Linked DNA regions of Methanococcus voltae PS. The protein of the gene in region 1 binds, or shares a complex with, the protein of each later gene. Links are inferred from orthologs where the notes say so. Each region holds a gene or a part of one and is shown in the gene's direction. Other genes may lie near its edges.

The links.
Region 2: the proteins of M2325_RS00265 (region 1) and fen are in contact, whole or in part, in a crystal structure (PDB 1RXZ), measured with the Archaeoglobus fulgidus proteins. The link is inferred for Methanococcus voltae PS from one-to-one orthologs. Residues at the interface, in WP_010877842.1 of Archaeoglobus fulgidus: Asn43, Val44, Ala45, Met46, Pro120, Arg121, Pro123, Leu125, Gln151, Met192, Ser194, Asn218, Tyr219, Pro220, Ile237, Leu238, Ala239, Pro240, Arg241, Ile242, Glu243, Ser244; in WP_010877775.1 of Archaeoglobus fulgidus: Lys326, Ser327, Thr328, Gln329, Ala330, Thr331, Leu332, Glu333, Arg334, Trp335, Phe336.
Region 3: the proteins of M2325_RS00265 (region 1) and rnhB are in contact, whole or in part, in a crystal structure (PDB 3P83), measured with the Archaeoglobus fulgidus proteins. The link is inferred for Methanococcus voltae PS from one-to-one orthologs. Residues at the interface, in WP_010877842.1 of Archaeoglobus fulgidus: Val39, Ala42, Asn43, Val44, Ala45, Met46, Leu125, Asp168, Ser194, Asn218, Tyr219, Pro220, Ile237, Leu238, Ala239, Pro240, Arg241, Ile242, Glu243, Ser244; in WP_010878125.1 of Archaeoglobus fulgidus: Ala74, Ile178, Ala179, Ile183, Arg190, Ser195, Asn196, Leu197, Arg198, Gln199, Lys200, Thr201, Leu202, Asp203, Phe205.

What each region holds. Positions count from the first base shown.
Region 1 is NZ_JANUCQ010000001.1:51,285-58,186, reverse strand. What follows is about bases 3,283-6,155. They hold M2325_RS00265 (DNA polymerase sliding clamp), read left to right. Parts: upstream 3,283-4,249; coding sequence 4,250-5,062; downstream 5,063-6,155. Other genes in these bases: M2325_RS00255 (50S ribosomal protein L44e), read left to right, coding at 5,921-6,155; M2325_RS00260 (DNA replication complex GINS family protein), read left to right, coding at 5,170-5,943; M2325_RS00270 (selenium metabolism-associated LysR family transcriptional regulator), read left to right, coding at 3,283-3,943. In the rest of the region: M2325_RS00285 (helix-turn-helix domain-containing protein), read left to right, coding at 244-561; M2325_RS00280 (methyltransferase domain-containing protein), read left to right, coding at 566-1,636; M2325_RS00275 (hypothetical protein), read right to left, coding at 1,685-2,725; more of M2325_RS00270, read left to right, coding at 3,053-3,282; more of M2325_RS00255, read left to right, coding at 6,156-6,202; M2325_RS00250 (30S ribosomal protein S27e), read left to right, coding at 6,263-6,448; M2325_RS00245 (translation initiation factor IF-2 subunit alpha), read left to right, coding at 6,768-6,902.
Region 2 is NZ_JANUCQ010000001.1:517,878-524,765, reverse strand. The notes cover bases 737-3,595. They hold fen (flap endonuclease-1), read left to right. Parts: upstream 737-1,603; coding sequence 1,604-2,587; downstream 2,588-3,595. Other genes in these bases: M2325_RS02455 (hypothetical protein), read left to right, coding at 2,732-3,586; galU (UTP--glucose-1-phosphate uridylyltransferase GalU), read right to left, coding at 737-1,307. In the rest of the region: more of galU, read right to left, coding at 444-736; M2325_RS02450 (NOG1 family protein), read left to right, coding at 3,838-4,902; M2325_RS02445 (TIGR00296 family protein), read left to right, coding at 5,147-5,776; M2325_RS02440 (hypothetical protein), read left to right, coding at 5,839-5,994; M2325_RS02435 (DUF530 family protein), read right to left, coding at 6,051-6,888. UniProt on the Methanocaldococcus jannaschii protein: Structure-specific nuclease with 5'-flap endonuclease and 5'-3' exonuclease activities involved in DNA replication and repair.
Region 3 is NZ_JANUCQ010000002.1:238,594-245,592, reverse strand. The notes cover bases 2,119-5,088. They hold rnhB (ribonuclease HII), read left to right. Parts: upstream 2,119-3,197; coding sequence 3,198-3,980; downstream 3,981-5,088. Other genes in these bases: M2325_RS04350 (tRNA (adenine-N1)-methyltransferase), read left to right, coding at 4,175-5,088; M2325_RS04360 (formate--phosphoribosylaminoimidazolecarboxamide ligase), read right to left, coding at 2,119-2,856. In the rest of the region: glgP (alpha-glucan family phosphorylase), read right to left, coding at 1-940; M2325_RS04365 (PspC domain-containing protein), read right to left, coding at 1,227-1,556; more of M2325_RS04360, read right to left, coding at 1,771-2,118; more of M2325_RS04350, read left to right, coding at 5,089-5,209; M2325_RS04345 (hypothetical protein), read left to right, coding at 5,437-5,919; M2325_RS04340 (hypothetical protein), read left to right, coding at 6,105-6,626; Glu-tRNA(Gln) amidotransferase subunit GatE, read right to left, coding at 6,761-6,999. UniProt on the Methanocaldococcus jannaschii protein: Endonuclease that specifically degrades the RNA of RNA-DNA hybrids.

The sequences.
Region 1 (6,902 bases):
TAGTTCTTTTAAGTAGGTTATATTTATATATAATAAACAATACAACTATATATTAGTTTATTTAGTAATACGACCCTTTGTAAATATTTAGTATAGATATTGTTTCAACATTGAATAATGTTTAAATTTTTATAGATAATGTTGTCAAATTAGTAACAATTTAGTAATAGTTTATAAGTATATATGTCCCTTTAAAAGGGTTTTAGACAATCCTCCGAGGTGTCATAAGTGGGTTCTCATGACATGATGTTTATAAATCCTACAATTATTAGGTCTTTAAACAAGAGTAAACTTCGAAAAAGAATAGTGTATTTCCTATATGATGTTCATCCGCACGGGACTTACTTATCTGAATTATCTCGAAGAGTTAAATCAGATCCGAGTAACGTATTAGGTTGCTTAAAAGGTATGGGAAATCGGTACAATGGCAGTTCTTCGCTTATTGAATTAGGTTTAGTATCTTGCGATGGAAGAGAAGGTATGAAAATATATCAAATGACGGAATATGGAAAGACTGTTGTAGAATATTTAAAAGATTATGATTCTTCTGATAAATGGTGAAATCATGGATAGATTTGATTATACAAGCGATTTAGAAGATGGTAAGATGAATACAGAAGTTGGGTACTATAACGATATTTCAATAATAGAGGAAGAAGAATACATGAAGAATTTTAGATGCATGGATTATGCAGTAGAATATCTAAATAATGAATTATTGGGCACATTTTTTAGGCAAGGTTTAAAATTCGGAATATACAAAATAATAGACTTACATATGCCTACAAAAGAAAATTTGCTTTCCATGCTAGAATATCCAAATAAAGATTTTATATTGAAATATGTAAATACCGCAGTTAGTTTAGGGCTTATCAGAGAGAATTACGATGATAATACCTTAGAATTAAATAATGAATTTAAGTATTCATCTATTCACCCAAAATACCAAGATTTAATGGATGATTATATTGCACAATACGACTTCAGAACAAGTCTATTTCAATATGCTTTAATAGGTTATAATCATCCTGAGATACTATTAAACTTTAAAAAAGATGCAGATATATGGGATATGTTATTAAATACTGAATTTATGGATATAACAAGAACTGCAGCTTTTGAAGTATTAGATATCAAAAAAGGAGATTATATCTTAGATGTAGGTTGTGGTTCTCGCTCTCCATTATACTTTAGCTCAAAAGTAGCACCAAATGGTCAATACATGGGTGTAGATATATCTAAAAAGCTAATTAAAATGGCAGAAAGTAGATTAGAACGAAATGGAATCGAATGTGCAAAATTAAAAACATTAGATTTTAGCGAAACCATACCTAAAACTAAATACGACAGCGTAATTTGTACACATACACTTAGTTATGCAAAATCTCCAAGATTATTCTTGAGAAAAATGATGGATTCATTAAAAAAGAATGGAAAATTAATAATAATTGAAGAATTCTTTAAAGATTCAGCAAATGTTAGCATAGAATTATTTGAATTCTACCAAAGCTTAAATAAATACTTTATAGGGTATTTATCAAGGTCTGAAATTATAGATACCTTGGAATTATTAGGTTATGGATTCAAATATAAATTCTTGGGAAATTGCGGATTATTAATTGAAAAAATTAATTAAATTATTTTTTTATTTTGATATTCATTTTCTTAATCATTTAGCTATCATTTAATGTAGCTGTTTTGAAATTTCATTAATGATATTACATATTTCATCTAAATCTCTTATAGAGATATGATTTAAATCTAATTTTTTTATTTCTAAAACGACTCCGTCTTTTAGTATCCTATTTTTATTCGGACATTTTGTAACTAGTGATTTACCATTTGATAATTTAATATGTTCATTTATCTGTTTTGAAAATTTATTTGGATTTTTTGAATTAATAAATAATGAAATACCCTCTTCGTTTAAAAATTCAGAATGATTTATCTTTCCCTTTATATACATACAATATTCCACATATTTTTGATATGTTTCTTTTGCATTTAATGCTTCGTACATTATTGAACCATAGATATTTGGAATTTTATAAGTCTTTAATATTTTTTTAGCATTATTTTTTATCTCTTTTGAGTGTTCTGCGTCGTCTATTAATTTCATGAAATCACTTGAAAGACCGAAAAAACCCCCGTACTCGCAGTTTATAATCTTTGGAGAGCCTGTAGAACATACTATTAAATCGCCATAACCACAATTACCACCAACTTTTCCAGAAATATCTTCAAAGAGTATAACATTATATTCTTTGCATAATTCGGCTATTTCTTTTATTTTTTGACTTTGTAAGTACCCTGCAGATGAGGTAATGAATAAAACATTCAATATATCTTTTGGAATTGATTCATTACTTTGCCCATAAACCAGGTTTTCAAAAAATGTTTTTAAATACTTTGGATTTATTACGCCGTCTTCAGTTTTCAAACTAATTATATCAAAACCCAATAGTTCAGAATAATTTTTAAAACCATTCCACGCCCCCATATCCGGTATTATAGCATTCACACAATTTTCAAGGTTTGAATTTTTAGAATTATAAAAATTTAAGATATTACACGCCATGTATATAGAAGCATCTCCCGATGGCAAATAATGTATATGATAATTATTTTTAAGAATTGAATTAATAACTAACGAAGTTTCTTGTTCATTCCCTTCTTTTAAAACCAGTGCCTCCATGCACGGTTTTCTATATGGTAATACTATCATTAAAATCTCCTCAACTAATTTAAATCTTTAATAAATGATACATTATTCCAAAAGCTATTACAAATATGATTAATAAATACAATATTAACGTTCAAGGTATTAACTTATTTATTTGGTAGGACGTATATTTAGATTAATTATATATATTAGTTTTTTTAATATGTATTATTAGTTTAATATAATATCTTGAATATTGAATTAATTAGCATATAGAATATTATAATATAATATATATTTAAACAATTATGAAAATTCAAATTATACTAAAAGACATATTAAAATCATTTAATTAAAATAATAATGATGGCGAATAGCGATAGTGATATTATGGACCCAAAAATAAGTTACTTTCAAACTTTTCTACATGCTGCAAAAACTAAAAGCTTCTCAAAAGCCGCTAAAAGATTAGGCGTTACGCAAGGTACCGTTAGTAATCATATATCCGTGCTTGAAAAGTTTTTTGATGCGCAATTATTTTTAAGAACTCCCGAAGGGGTTGATTTAACCGTTGAAGGAACTATATTATTAGAAAATGCGGAAAAAGTTTTAGAATTCATTAATAACTCAAAACAGCAAATGAAAATGTTACATGAAAACCCTGAAGGTATTATTAGGATTGCTGCAAGTACCACACCAGGTGAATACTTAATACCAAGTATTATAAAAGAGTATAAAAAAGAATACAAAGACGTTAACTTTGAAATTCAAATTACAGACTCAGAAAAATGTTTCAAATTGCTCGAGGAAAGAAACGTTGATATTATCGCAGTTGGAAACATATATGATAAGAATTACGATAACATCGTTATAGGAAAAGATAGGTTAGTTTTAGTAGTGCCTAATGACCATTCCTTAGCTAAAAAACCAATCGCAAAATTATCCGATGTATTAAAAGAAGATTACGTCGATAGGGAAGTTGGTTCAGGAACTCGTGAAATACTAATAGATGCATTGAATAAAAAAGGATATTCAATGATGGATTTACATACAGTTATGAGTTTAGGAAGTACGTCATCTATTATCACGGCTGTTTCCGAAGGTTACGGAGTAAGTATTATTTCAGAAATTCCTGCGAAAAAATCAGCAGAAGCTGGCTTTTTAAAAATAGTTCCAATAGAAGACTTAGACCTTACAAGATACTTGTACTTAGTTAGAGGTAAAAGACCTAAAAACCCTAGTGCTATAAAATCATTCTGGGATTTTGTAAAAGGAGATTAAATTAAATAAAATAGTCAAATTAATTAATCATACACGTTATAAATTAGAATAAAAATGCAATAACTCTAATTTATGCTATTTATTTTTTTTAATATGTATTTGATATTTTTAATAGAGTATTTAAATTAAAAACAAAACATTAGATACATATAGTTATTTACATATAGTTAGTAAAATATAATAAAAAATGTTTAAAATTAATTATGTTTAAAATTAAATTGATATTAAATTGATATTAAATTTATTAATTAAATCTAACTTCTAAATATTTTTAGAGATATTATTTAAAAAAATAGTGGTGAGCAAATGTTTAAAGCAGTTTGTGATGCAAAAGACTTCAAAAAAATAATCAATGCTACAAGTAACTTAGTAGATGAAATATGTTTCGAAGTAGATGAAGAAGGAATTAAGGCAAGTGCTATGGACCCTTCACACGTGGCTTTAGTCAGTTTAAACATTCCTAAAACCGTATTTTCAGAGTACATTAGTGGAATACACGATTTAGGTATAGACTTAGAGGCCTTAAAAAAGATAATGGCAAGGTCTAAAAGTAATGATACAATAATTATGGAATATGATGAAGAAAAAAATAAATTGCTTACTACGTTTAAAAACAATGTTACAAGAAACTTCTCAATGGCGTTGTACGACATTTCATCAAATAATTTAAAAGTTCCAGACATAGAGTACCCAAACAAAGTATCTATCAAAGCAGGTGCATTTGTAGAAGCTTTAAAGGACTCAGAATTGGTAAACGACCATATTATCTTAAGCGTTAATTCAAGTGATAATCAATTTGTAATATCTTCAAAAGGAGATTTAAACTACAGCGAAACAATATTCTCACTTTCAAAATCGGAAACAGAAGTTGTAAGTTCAGAAGAGAATGAAGGAGCTGTGGAAAGCGAAGAAGTTATAAACAATGTAATGGTTGAATATAAAGTATTGGAAAACTCAAAGAGTACTTTCAATCTTGCATACTTAAAAGATATAACAAAGTCTACTGCATCAGAAGATATTTTAGACATATACTTAGGCGAAGATATGCCTGTTAAAGTAGAATATAATATTGGTGGCGCTAAATTAGTATTTTTACTTGCACCAAGAATTGAATCTTAATTGAAGTTATATTAATTAAATACTTCAATTAAAACTTTAGTATCTAATTAGGAATAATAGTATGAGTAAGAATTTAGTAATAAATAATAACTAAAATAAGTGAAAATATGTATAATAAAGCTAAAAATGCTTTTTTTGATGAAATAGCATCTCCAAAATTGCTTAAAATATCAGAAAGTCTTTATTCAGATATTAAACAATATGTGGAAAGCATTTCTAAAAAAGATAATATCAACGATTTAGATGTAAAAAAAATCAATCGTGTAAAATACTATTCGTCTTCGTTATTAAAGGTAAGATTATATAAAATTATTATTTTAAATGAAAACCCTGAATTATTAATTGAAGATGAAAAGGAAATTTATAAGATTATTAACAATCTTATAGATACCACTTTATGTAGTGACAACTCTGATTTTTTAACCAACTTTGAAAATATTATAGATGCTTCTGTTAAAAATTATGACCCAAATAGTGCAAAAAGTATGCAAATTAAGGTCAAAAATACCGCATTGCAAGATGATAGTGTATCAAATGGTTCTAACGAGTTATCCAGAAATTTAAAAGAAAATTTAGAAAAATTAACTGAAAATTTTGAAAAAAATGAACTTAAAAAGGATTATTCTTCAAATTTAGACTCTGATTTTCAAGATAATGTTTTTAAAAATATAGATGATGAAATACCAAAAGTTATAAATACTGAAAGAGATATTCATATTGTAAGAGTCAATCACAAGTTTCCATATTTTACAGATGGAAATTGTGTTTATGGTTTAAATAAAAATGATTTAATTTCTTTAGATGGGAGATTTTCAAAAATTTTAGAGAAACACAAAATAGTGGAACAGGTGACTATTTATGAAAATGAAAAAGAAAATTAAAAGATATTGTCCATACTGTAAAAAACACACCGTTCATACAGTAGAAAGAGCTAAAAAGAGAAAAGCAAGTGAATTGAGAAGAGGTCAAAGGTTATTCAGAAGAGTAACTGCAGGTTACGGGGGTTACCCAAGACCATTACCTGGTGGAGCAAAACCAATTAAAAAATTGGATTTAAGATACAAATGTGCAGAATGTGGAAAAATGCACACAAGAAGCAACGGTGGATTCAGAGCTAGAATGTTTGAATTAGTTGAATAAGTAAATTCAACATATTTCTACATTTAATTTTTAATAGATAGTGAAATAAAGGTGAGAAACATGGAATTAATACCAAGACCAAAAAGCAGATTTTTAAAAGTACAATGTACAGATTGCAACAACCAACAAGTTTTATTTGGTTGCCCATCAACAGTTGTTAAATGTACAGCATGCGGTAAAACAATTGCAGAACCTAAAGCTTCAAAAGGTTCAATAAAAGCTAAAATACTCGAAGTATTACAATAAATTATACGTTCGTATAATATTTGTAATCATAAAACTCTTCTTTTTTAATCATTAAAATTTAACATTGTTTTATAATCATTTATTCTATTATGAAAATTATTGTATAACTTTATATATTATACATTAATATTATATTGATATAGTATAATTTTAATTTTGTAATTTGTAATCAATTGTTAAATTTATATTATTACTTATTTATTTCGGAAAATACATATCATAAAATAATAAGTTAAAAATAGAAAAGAAAAAGAAAAAAGAAAAAGAAAAGTAGCTTAACTTTTTTTAGAATATATTATAAAATTTAAGGTGTAATATCATGAAATCTAATTTTCCAGAAGAAGGCGATATTGTAATAGGAAATGTAAGTGACGTTAAATCATTTGGTGCATTTGTTGAATTATTAGAATACCCTAAAAAAGAGGGTATGGTACACATCTCTGAAGTTTCATCA
Region 2 (6,888 bases), 470 kb from region 1 along the record:
TATAATTAGGATAATTACTTATCGTCACATAAATCCAAACGATATTTATATTTATTACTATTTCGGGACAATTAAATATCTACTAATAGTTACATTCATCTATTAGTAAGTGTATATCATACAACTCTTTAAATATGATAATGACATTAATAATAATTTAGACAAGTTTTATATTTACAATGAAATTGTGTGCAATGATGAGTGCCGACTTCGCGGAGAGCTAAGCTCGATGAAGACAACGGGGACGACTGAGCACATCTTTTTATTGATTTAATGGACTAAATATGCTATTTTAAAAAGATTAAACAATATATCTCTAAAAAGTTTTAAAAATTTAAAAGTTATATATTTATATATTTAAATCTAAAATTTAAAATAAGAAATAAGAAATAAAATAAAATAAAATAAAATAAAATATTAAAAAAAGAGTTAAATATTATATGTTATTTTTTATTAATTCCTTCTTCACACAACGATTTTAAGTATTCCTTAAATCCAGGAATGTTTTCAAGTCCTAATTCTACATTAGCTTCTAACCAACCTTTTATATCTCCAATATCATATCTTTTGTAATTTAACTCGATTCCTATGATTTTTTCTTCGTTTAATAATGTTTTCATCGCGTCTGTTAGCTGAATTTCGTTTCCGCGCCCTGGTTCTGTATTTTTAATATGCTCAAATATCTTTGGAGACAATAAATAAGCTCCGGTGATAATTAAGTTTGAAGGAGCCTCAGAAACAGGCGGTTTTTCCACCAAATCGTGAATATTGTAAATACCCTCTTCGATTTGTTCGCCTGCTATGACCCCATATTTTGAAACGTCTTCCATTGGTACTCGTTCAAGTGCAATTACTGAGCAACCGTATTTTTCATGTGCGTTCATTAATTCCTTTGCAACATTTTTGGAGTATATTGTATCCCCCACCATTAAAATAGAGTACTCGTCACCTACAAACTCACTACCGCAACCAATTGCGTGCCCTAAACCTAGTTGTTTCCCTTGTCTTGTGTAGTATATTGTTGCTAAATTGTTAATATCACTTATTGCCTTTAAAGCGTCACATTTTGCATCTTTCTTCAAACGTTCTTCAAGTTCGAAATTCTTATCAAAATGGTTTTCGATTGCATATTTTCCTTTTCCGGTAACAATCATAACATCTGAGATACCCGCTTCTGCTAAATCCTCGATTACATATTGAATTATGGGTTTACCCAGTACGGGGAGCATTTCTTTAGGTTGAGCCTTTGTAATTGGTAATAATCTTGTACCAAAACCTGCTGCCGGAATTATTGCTTTTTTAACCATTTTTTCCCTCTTTCTCGTCGCTTTATATGTCTTATCTAGATTTTTATCTAGATTTTTATCTAGATTCTTGTATAAATTTTCCTATATTTCATAGGTATATCCATAGTTATTTGACATATGTGTTATTTACACTAATATAGATTATTTATTATATATTAATATATAATTTAAAATTAATATATAAAGTAGTGCAATATAAATTTATAAAATAACGGAAAATAGAAAAATATGATTTAAATAATTAAAATAATTAAAATAATTAAAATAATTAAAATGATTAAATATTTGGTGTTATTATGGGAGTACAGCTTAACGAAATAATTTCAAAAAAATCAATTTCAAAAAAAGAGCTTAACAATAAAAAAATTGCAATTGATGCCATGAATGTAATTTATCAATTTTTATCAAGTATAAGGTTGCGAGATGGGACACCTTTGAAAAATAGTAGCGGGGAAGTAACTTCTGCTTATAATGGTATATTCTATAAAACCATCAATATGCTTGAAATGGGTTTAACACCGATATGGGTTTTTGACGGTCAGGCTCACGAATTAAAAGAAGTTACCCGAGAAGAAAGACGTAAAACGAGACAAAAAGCACTTAGTGAATACCTTGTTGCAAAAAAAGAGGAAGACACTGAAAAAATGCAAAAATTTGCAAAGAGAATGAATTATTTGGATACAAATATGATTTTAAATTGCAAAAGACTTTTGGATTTAATGGGAGTACCTCATTTAACGTCTGGTTCTGAAGGAGAAGCTCAATGTGCAGAAATAGTGAAAAATGGAGATGCTTTTGCAGTTGTTAGTCAAGATTATGACTCTTTACTATATGGTGCGGACAAAGTAATAAAAAATATGACTAGCTCTGGCTCCAAAGAATTAGAATATATAGAATTAAGTGAAGTTTTAGAAGAATTAGGCGTTAATCGTAGTCAATTGATTGATATGTCTATTTTAATAGGTACGGACTACAATCCAAAAGGAGTTAAGGGATTAGGACCTAAAAAAGCTCTTGAGATTGTTAAAACTAACCAGATGGAAAAATATGTACCTGAAATAGAAAACTATTCGGAAATTAGAAAAATATTTGATAAACCAGAACTTTCAGAATACAAAAAAGGCGATTTAAAATTAAAAAGACCGAATTTAGAAGGAATTTTTAAATTTTTGGTTGAAGAAAATGATTTTTCAGAAGATAGGGTTAAATCATCGTCTGAAAAATTGGACGGATTGATTAAAAATAAATTATCACAGAGTAGTATAGACAGTTGGTTTTAAATTTTAAGCCGTGTATATCATATATAGATAGTTTAATATAGGTAATTCAATATATTTCATATAATCGATTTATAATAAAATAATACTAAAATAAATAAAAAAATGATAAATTAATTTAAAAGAATGACACTAAAAGGTGTTAATATGCCAGTATATATAAATGGAAAATCTTCTTCAGTACCATTATTTTTAAAAATAATCTTTTGGATAGGGTTACTTTTATTAATTCCGTTTATTATAGCAGGAATTTTCGTATTATTCGGATATTTCACAATAAAATGGATTTATAAAAAACTTACCAAGGTAGATAGAAAACTTAAGACTAAGAAAATTAAAATTTACGAAAGCGAAGAAGAATTTAATAATTCAAAAAGCTCCAATTCATTTTTTGGAGAATTTAAAGACTTTATAAATTCACTTAATCTTAAAAGATTTTTAAATCCTTTTGGAAATTCAAAAAGTGCCAAAATCGATGAAAATGAAAATATGGACGAATACGTAAGTTTTGAAGAATTTAACGGTAGTAATAATACCAATAATAAAAATACTGAAAAAGATACAGTTACCCCCATAAAAATTGAAAAATTTGAAACTGACGATAGCATTGAAATTAACATATCAAATGTAGATAACAATGACGACAATAATAGATTAGATGCAGATAAGGACATTGATGTAGAAAATACTGAAAATAAAGAAGCTATCAAATTTGATAATTTAGATTATAAAAAATTCGTAGAATATTTAAAATCAAATGGACTTATTGAGAAAAATGGTGCATTGTACTTGTTTGATAAATCAGTCTATGCAGTATACCAAGATTCATACCCTGTAAATGACTTAGTTTCTATTTACGAAGAAAAGCCAGAAACGGATATTGTAATATTGGGACTTAAAGGAAAACCGTCAGAACCTAAAAAGATATATAATATACCTACTAAAATAACAGAAAATAAAATAAAATTAGAAGATTTAGAAGAATTTGAGATTAAATTATAAAATTATAGTATTTGACTAAATACATTTATTTATCTCCTATTTTATTTTTTTAATATTTTTTAATATTTTTATTCATTTTTAACCATATTTAATTGTTTAACTTTTGGTTTTAAATAAGATATATATAGTTAAACGATTATTATCTAATTACAAGTTACAATAATATGCTAAGAAACGTTGGCATATTTTATATAAACACGGCACTAATCAATAACCAAGATTATAACTTAGTGTAGGAAATGGTGAGAACTATGGCAAGAAAAAGAAGAGTAGAAGCAAACCCGTTCAAAGAAATGCCGTCCATATTATATCCTGATGAATTAATGGACAAAGCATACTTGCGAGCTGAAAAATTAGCTGGGGAATTAAGGACTACAACTAGAGGATTAAGCACCCCCAAATCAAGAATTATAGAAGATAACAAAATTAGGGTTATTTCGTCAGTTTTATCAGATAATTTAATAAAAATTGTTGAAAAAACGCCATCAGTTGACAATTTACAGCCATTTTATAGGGAAATATTGGAAATTATGGTTGGAAGTGACGAATTTAAAAAATCACTTGCTGCAATTCAATGGGCTTCAGATATAATCAGAAGATTGGGCATACAATATTCAAGAAGAGCTAAAAAAGCTAAATCTCCTCAGGATGCTTCATTCTACAGAAAACAGTTTGTAGGTAGAGTTTCTTCAATTATTAAGCAGATTTACCCTAATTTAGCATTTTTAGGTGTTGCGCAAAACAAATTAAAGAATATACCAACAGTTAAGGACTTACCTTCAATAGTTATTGCAGGATACCCTAATGTAGGTAAATCTACATTATTAAGAACCCTTACAGGTGCAGAACCAGAAGTAAACACTTATCCATTTACTACGAAAGGTTTAAACATCGGATATACCGAAGAAGGAATTCAAGTTGTTGATACACCAGGTGTTTTGGATAGACCTATCTATGAAAGAAACGATATTGAGCTTCACGCAGTTATTGCGATAAACTACTTGTCTGACGCTTTAATTTACGTTATAGACCCTACTGAACATTGTGGTTTTACAGTTGACGCACAGATGAGCTTACTTAAGGAAGTAGAAAAGACCTTTAGCGTTCCAGTTATTGTTGCTATGACAAAATCTGATTTAGAAAATGTGGATATGGATGAAGACAAAATCGCAAGAATTGAAGATATGGAAAAAGAATTAGAAGATTTTAACGTTGTTAAGGTTTCATCTATTAGTAAAGAAGGTATAGAATCCTTAAAATTCGAAATTCTTGAAACAATTGATAAAATAGGATTATCTGAATTAATAGAGCAATAAAATTTATTTTATTTTCTTTTTTATTTTTTATACCATATTATATTATTATTTTACTATTATTTTATTATTATTTTATTTTTCAATATTCTCTAATTGTATAACATTAATATATAGCGTAAAAATATAATATATATTATATGAAAATTATATTGTAAGAAAATATTTTACTAGAATATAAAATAATTAAATTAAGAAAATTAACACAAAAATACGGGTAAACTTCGATATTGAGGAGGGGGTCCTTTTGAAGCTATCTCTTGAAGAAGGTACTTTTGCAGTACATGAAACAAGGCAAATTTTGAAGAATTATTTAAACGGTACGGATTACTCTATATCCAACGCTCCAAAAATATTTAGTGAGACTAGAGGGGTTTTCATATCATTATATACTCAGTCCGATAATAACTTGCGAGGATGTATTGGAATACCTGAACCGGTTATGCCTCTTAAGGATGCCTTAAAAGAAGCTGCAATTAGTGCTGCAGTACATGACCCGCGTTTTACGCCCATAACACGTGACGAATTAAAGAAAATAGATATAGAAGTCAGTATATTAACACATCCTCAACTCTTAGACGTCGAAAACCCAATGGAATATATAAAAAAAATGAGCATAGGTAAACACGGTTTGATTATTGAGTTTGGTACATATAGGGGGTTATTATTGCCTCAAATTGCAAAAGAATATAACTGGAGTAAAAAACAGTATCTTTCAAATTTGTGCACTAAAGCAGGTATGCACCCTACTGCGTGGTTAGAATACGATGTTAACATCTATTCGTTTGAAGCACAGATTTTTAGGGAATTAAAACCTGAAGGAATGGTTACGGAACGTTTAGATTTTAGGGGTTGCGGATTAGATAAGAAATTATAAATAATAAAAATATTAATAAAAATAATGGCTATAACGAAATTGAATAGCATAAGGTGATTAATTTGGATTTTGAAAGTGATGAATTAAAAAAATATACAGTAATTGATGAAAATAAGTTAAAAGTTAAAAAAGTAGTTTGTAAATTCTGCAATCATGAATTTGAGGCGGTTGGCTATAAAACCATCTGTGAAAAATGTGAGAAAATCCAAAAAATTTAATAAGTTAGATAACTTATTTTGATTAAATTATTTTAAATAACTTATTTTAACTAAACTTAGATTTTCCCCAAGGCGTTTAAGAATTTTTTAGTCTTCTTTTTCTTAATATTATTGTATTCTTTTAATTTTTCAATACTAAATGGTTCACAGTCTAATTTTTTAGTTATATCTTCTATATTGCAAATAATTTTTAAGGCTGATTCTATTTCAGATTTGGAATAACCATAGTTTTCCACGATATCCCAATCGTAAGCTAAATAGAGCAAAATACCGCCAGTTAATTTTATTGGTAAGTCATACTTTGGGAATTCCTTTTCCAATATTAATTTATAGTTTAAAACTTTTTTATGGTCAGTTTTGAGCCTTAACCATGCTAATTGAGATTTTGATGGAGTTACCAATATCGAAGGGAATAAATTTGAACGTGTCCTTTCGTCTGCCGTGTTATTTAAGTAATATTTCAATAAATCATTTGATAAGTGAGATAAAGGAACATTTAAACAGGCATCTTCAAATATGGCATTCTCAACCTCAAGAGACTTTTCAAGACATTTTAAAGGTTTTCCATCCTTATATAGTCCGCAATCTTCCAATTTAGAAATTAATTGTAATTTCTTAAACTTTAACTCATTTATTTGCCTAACATCTATGATACCACCATCACAGTCAGCACGCTCATAGTTTTGGCAAATTTGTTTGTATTGAGTTATTAAGGATAATTCACTCATATTTAACATTTTTGAAATGTTTTTTAATATTTTATCCCCAATTAGTGACTGGTAAGTGTGCAGATAAGATAAAGCTAGAATTTTTTTAACGTATTGGTCATTTAAAAGCTTACTTTTTGTATAATTCTTTTTTATGGATGTTATTATCGCGTCACCATAAGTATCT
Region 3 (6,999 bases), on another replicon or contig:
GTTGTTTTTTAAGGTGTAATTTTCTTTTACGTAGATTTTCAAGGTCTCCTTCTTCAGCGCACCGTTTAAGTTCCACATCTTGCCAAGAATTAACATCTTGAGCATTTGTAACATATGTTATTTCACATCTTTTAGGGACCCAATTCCACATTTCCTCGGTGGTTTGCTGATGTAATTTTGAAACTGCATTTGCTTTTTTAGACATTTTTAAAGCAGCAACTGTCAGATTAAAAGGATTTCCACCAAAGTTCTCAGCTGTTTTTAAATCCGTACTACCAAAGAATCCCATATTGTTTAATATGTTAATATCTTGTATTTCATTTCCTGCAGGTATCGGGGTATGGGTGGTAAATACAAGGTGATTTTTTACATAGTCCAATCCTTTATCTTCCATCATTCTAAAAGCCAAGGGAATAGCTTGAGCCTCATTTAAATGGTAAACGTCTATATTTTCACATTTTTTAAGTACTTCGTATCCTGCTATACCTAATACCATTTCCTGAGCAATATGTGTAAGATTATTGCTATCATATAGGTTGTATGATATTGTACGTGAAAGATAATCGTTTTCTGGAATATCCGTGGTTAAATAATAAATTGGACGAGTGCTAAATATTCCTGCAGGTAGTAAATAGGCTTTTACCCATAGTTTAGACCTATTAATTTCTAGGGGTACTTTTACATCAATATCTACCAAATAGTCGTGGAATTTACGTGTTTTACCAATAACCATACGACCTTCAATATCTCGCATTTGGTCGTAGTAGCCGTAACTCCAAAGAATTGATACTCCAACCATCGGATAATTTGCTCTATTAGCTGCTTTAAATAACGAGCCAGCCAAAAATCCCAAACCTCCGGCATAAGTTTTTAAAGCCTGGTCGATTGCAAATTCCATGCTAAAATATGCTATTTTTGAAGTTTCCTCTTTTTTATTCATTCCTACACCCGTCCATCCCTACTTGCAACATGTGGTTATTTTTATATGACCCATACATGAATTTTTATAAATTAATCAGTTAATTTACATCTATATATTTTTTTGTTTTTAATCATATTTTAAATATAGGTATTTGTAACGCTCAATATTATGAAAACCAAAATCTAAATATTAAAAAATCAAAAATAAAATAAAAAAACTAATAAAAATTAATAAAAAATAAAAAGAATAATAAAAAGAATAAATATAGTAGTAAAAAAAAGCAATAATAAAAATAAAGAAAAATTTAATTGTTTTTATTTTCTTCGTTTTCAGTATTTTCCGTATTTTCTTCGTTTTCATCTTTTTTAGGCTCAAAAGATGTAGTTATTGGCTCATTTTTGAATTTGTATTCGTTCTTAAATTTAGATTCATTTTTAGGTATTATTATAGCTAAAACGATGTACGTTACAATTCCTAATATAAAGCCTGTGAATACAGTTAATGCTACGTACAAAATACGTACAAGTGTTGGGTCAACGTTGAAATACTCTCCGATTCCTCCGCAAACACCCTCTAACATTTTATCGTCAACAGACCTGTATAATTTTTTCACATCTTTTTTGTATTCCTGCATAATTTCACCCTCGTATAAATTTATTTATTTTTTAGATTATTTTAAATTAGTTTAGATTCTTTGTAAATTTTTGTAAATTTTTTACTTGTATATGTAAATAAAGTAAAATTTGATAGATAGTATCAATCTATATTTAAAATTAAAAATTATAAGAAATGAATTTAAGATAAATATTTACTTAATATAATATTTGGTATACTATTTAGTATACTATTTAGTATAATATTTTGTCTTCCATTCCTAATTCAAGAGCCATTTTAATTTCTTTTGCAATTCTTTGACCCATACTTAAGTTTTCACCATGGTAGAGGAATGAATAAGGGCTTCCATTCATAAATGTATTTGTACCGCCGTCAATTCTTGCGCTCATTTCAAATACAACGAGTTCAAGGTTTTCATTACATAATGATTGCAAGCAGAATGGACCTATCATACCGGGGTTAACCAAGTCTTTGGCTTTATCTACTAATTTATCGCCCATTTCAAATACTTGTGGCAATAAACTTTCTCTAATTACGATAGGGAAGTTACCTGTAATAACATATGAGGGGTTTAATTCGATTTCCATCTGGTCTTTTGCAGGAATTCTAACAAATCCATCGATATTACTTTCGTATCTTCTGTCCATACCCATTAATTCAACTCTGTTATATAATGGGGAGTAAAAATAGTGTATACAGTAGTTTGTACCCACAACATATTCCTCAATATGTGCATTTGGTACATCGCTTTCTTCTAAAACACCCTTTTTGATAAAGTCCGCTACTTTTGCGTCAAACTCTTCTTTTGAGGAACATACGAAGTAACCTCTACCTCCTCTCGCACCAGGGAATTTTACCATTGAAGGACCGTTGATATCTTCAGGTTTTGCCAATTTTTTAGGTAATCTTAAGCCACTTTCGCCTAATATCTTACCTTCCAAATCTCTTTCAGCTTCCCACCTTAATATCTTTCTGTTACCAAACATAGGAACTTTAAATGAACTTTCAACATTGTCTAATCCACAATATGCGATAAATGAGCCATGTGGCACAATAATTGCGTTCATGTCTCTTAGTTGCTGTTGAATATCATCATTGGAGATGTCTGAAAATTTGTCAACGTATATGAATTTGTCAGCTACGCCAAATCTTTTGTAGGGTACATCTCTATCTTTTGTAGTTATAACCGCGGTTGAAAAGCCTTCTAACTTAGCACCTTTTAAAATGTGTAATGAAGTGTGACTACCAACGGTTACGATTGTTATCTCATCTTTGTTGTATTTACTAAATATGTCAAGTATTTCTTCTTTCTGTATCATTCTACCACCATAAGCAAGAATTTAATTTATAACTCTTACTCTAAAATATGATATTTAGTTAGAATATTTAAAGAATTTATTTGTTTACTTATTTACTTATTTACTTATTTATTTACTTATTTATTTTAAATATATACACATTTGCACATCTAAACATATTTATTAAATTTTACTAATGTACTATTATATTTATTCATTATAGTATTTACTCGTTCAAATTTATATATATTGTTACTATATACCTATAATACAAATAAAATGCTAATCAATTATAATAGAAAACTAAATAATAAAATAATAAAGAATAAAAAAGAAAATAAAATTATAACCAAAGTGAAAAAGTGCTAAAAAACGATATAGATGAAACACCTGTAACGCCTAAAGTAATAGGATTAGATGAAGCCGGAAGAGGTCCAGTAGTAGGGCCAATGGTAATAGCGGGCGTACTATTGGAATTAAACAATAAAGAAAAAACTAAAACATTTTACGATTTAGATTTGAAAGATAGTAAAAAGCTTTCTAAGAAAAAGCGAGAAAGTCTCTACGAAGAAATACAAAAACTTGCAAAAGTAGATAAGGTAGTAGTCACTGCAAAGGAAATTGACGACCAAATGAAAATAATTAATTTAAATAAAATAGAATTGAATGGATTTTCAAGTATAATCAATAAATTTTACAAGGATGAATACGGATTAGATGAAAATAGGCGAAATAATGGCTTTTTAACATATATCGATGCTTGTAGTAGTAACGAAACATCTTTTTCAAACCAATTGAAAGCAAAATTAATCAATAAAAACATAGATTTGATAGCAGAACATAAAGCAGACGATAATTATAAAATAGTCTCTGCAGCTTCAATAATTGCTAAAGTAACTAGGGATAATATCATAGATTCTTACAATGAGAAGTATAATACAATGGGTTATACAATAGGCAGTGGTTACCCAAGCGACCCAAAAACCAAGAAGTTTTTAAAACAGTATTTAGAAGATAACAAAGAATTGCCCGATATAGTTAGATTTAGTTGGAATACAACTAAAAAACTCTTAAAAGAGTATGATTCGGAAAATGGAAATATTGATTTGAAATGTGAAAATTTATTAAAATGGGTAAAGAATTAAAGTAAGTTAGAATAAGTAAAATAAGTAAAATAGGTAATATAAACTCCATAAAAATAAAATTTATATTTGATAATTGTAAATCTATAAAAATTAGAAGGACATATTATTCATAAATTTATTACAATAACTTATTACAATAATTTATTACAATAATTTATTACAATATTATTATCCTATAATATAATGGTGAAATAGTGACCAATGAAGAATTGACCAATAAAACGGAAGAAACACAAGAAACACAAGATATTAAAACTAACGAAAATACTGAATCCGTAGAAAAGAAAGAAGAAAATAACGTAGAAATGGAAGAAAAAAAGAAAGAAAAAAAGGAAGTAAAACCAACTTGGAAATACTATACGTATGATGGTTCTACAAAGACTAAAAAATTAGTTATTGACAAAAGGGGTAAAAAATACCTAATTGCAAAAGAAAACAAGGAATTTGGAAACGATTTAGGTGTAGCAAATTTAACGGATGTTAGCGAAGGTAACGTGTTACCGACCCATAAAGGTGACGAATTTTATTTAGTTGAGCCTACAGCTTTTGACATCATCAAAAAGATGAAAAGAAGCGTTACAACATTATTACCTAAAGATATAGGTCTTATAATTGCATACTGTGGTATTGAAAACGGTGAAACCGTTATTGAGGCAGGAACTGGTTCAGCAGGTTTAACAATGTACTTATCACAAGCAGTCGGTAAGGAAGGAAAAGTAGTTACTTACGAAAAAAGACCAGAATTTGCAAAGATTGCAAGAAAAAACCTTGAAATTATGGGTTCTGTAAAATTAAACCAACCAATAATTGGTGTAGATGAAGAACCAGTTGAAACAGAGCCAATTGTAAACGAAGTAGCTGAAAGCAAAAAAGTTTATAATGTAATTCAGAAAATAGGCGATATAACAGAAGGTATTGAAGAACAAGACGTTGACGTAATTGTTTTAGATATGCCAGACCCTTGGAATGTAGTTCCACACGCAAAACAAGCTTTAAACAAGGCAAAAGGTAGAATTGCGGTTTATGTTCCATACATAGAGCAATCAAAAAAAGCTGTAGAAGCTTTAAAAGAAAATAATTTCTTAGATATTATTACAATCGAATGTATCTTAAGAGAAATGGATATTTCAGAAAAAGGCGTTAGACCATCAACAAGAATGATAGGACACACAGGATATTTGACTTTTGCAAGAGTTTGCCCTGAAAAATTACCTTTAAATGAAGAATAATTAATAAATAACTAAATAAATATTTATAGCTCATAATCATGACTTCTAAAATATCTTTCTTTTTTTAGATTTTTAATTTAATCCCAATTGTAATTTTTAATTTATTTTTAAGCCATTAAAAAAATAAATTTAGGAATTACTTAATTCAAATAAACATGTTTAAATCATATATTGAAATATATTAAGATATGTAATTAAATGTATAATTAAATGGCTCGAGGTTTTTTATGGATTTTTCAAAAAACAAATTATACATATTATTGGGACTAATTGCAATAGTTTTGATAGCTATTGGTGGTATTATCACACTATCTGCCGGTTATTTTACCATATCTTCAGTTGCCACCTCTTCAGACGATGTGCAAGTAATAACTCATTACACCGATTCCCAAATTAAAGAAAAAGCTTTAGATGTGGATTATAATGATTTAATAGACTATAACGAACAATATGTTGGTAAAATAATTCATTACAAAGGTCAAATTATTAAAATTAACGAAAGCACAGGATATATTTATTTAACCTTGGCTACTAAAAAAAGTTCTGAAAATTATTATAATGGCAATAACATAAATGCATGGTACAAAGGCGATAAACTAGCTAACGGTACTATAATAAATGTTTATGGAAATTACAGTGGCTTAAAATGGGCAGGCGAAGATTCAGAAAATGAAACTATACCTTCAATACATGCATTGTTAATTGAATAATAGTAAAAGAATAATAAAAGAATAATAAAAGAATAATAAAAGAATAATAAAAGAATAATAAAATAATCATACTTTTTTTTATTTTATAAAATAATTTTTTAATTTAATTACTATAACTAAACACTATTAATATAAGTATATTTAGATATATTATTAATACATAACAAATGGCAGAGGTTTTTTTTATGAGTTTGCCAAAAAACAAATTATATACATTGTTAGGAATTATAGCAGTGATTTTAATAGCTATTGGCGCAATTACTATATTTTCTATAGGTTATCTTACCCCATCCCCAGTTACCATCTCTTCAGAGGATGGTGAGGTAGTAAAACAAATAAATGGCTCTCAAATTAATGAGGAAGCTTTAGATGTAGATATAGATGTAAATTATAATGATTTAATAGACCATAACGAACAATATGTTGGTAAAATGATTCATTATAATGGTCAAATTATTGAAGTTGACGAAACAGATGGGCGGTCATATTTAATAATGGCTACAAAAAAAATTTCTGAAGATTATTACGAGGGCAATAACGTAAAGGTTAAATATTTAGGCACTGGCTTAATTCAAGGTTCTATAATAGACGTTTCTGGAGAATATCGTGGTTTAACATGGGTAGAAGAAGGTTCTGAAAATGAATCCATACCTTTAATTAATGCAAAAATGATTGAAGATAAATATAAAATAATAATGTGTAGATAATCTATTAAAGTAGAATATATTACAATAGTAAATTAATAAAAATAAGAATAAAATAATAAAATAATAAAATAAAAATCATACTTTTTTAATTTTAAAAATAAATAGTAAAAATAAAAATAATTTAATTAAGTAAATTATTTATTAACAATACTTTTTAATTCATCTTGTAATGTTTTATTAATCAATTTTCCGTCTGCTTTTCCACGTAAGTTTGCCATACATCTACCCATCAATAAACCCATGGCACCCATGCCTTTTTCATTAACAACAGCAATGTTTTGCTTAATAATACTTTTTATCTCTTTTACAACGTCTTCTTCAGACATTGCACTAAGTCCTTTAATTTCAAGTATTTTATCAACATTTGCATAGG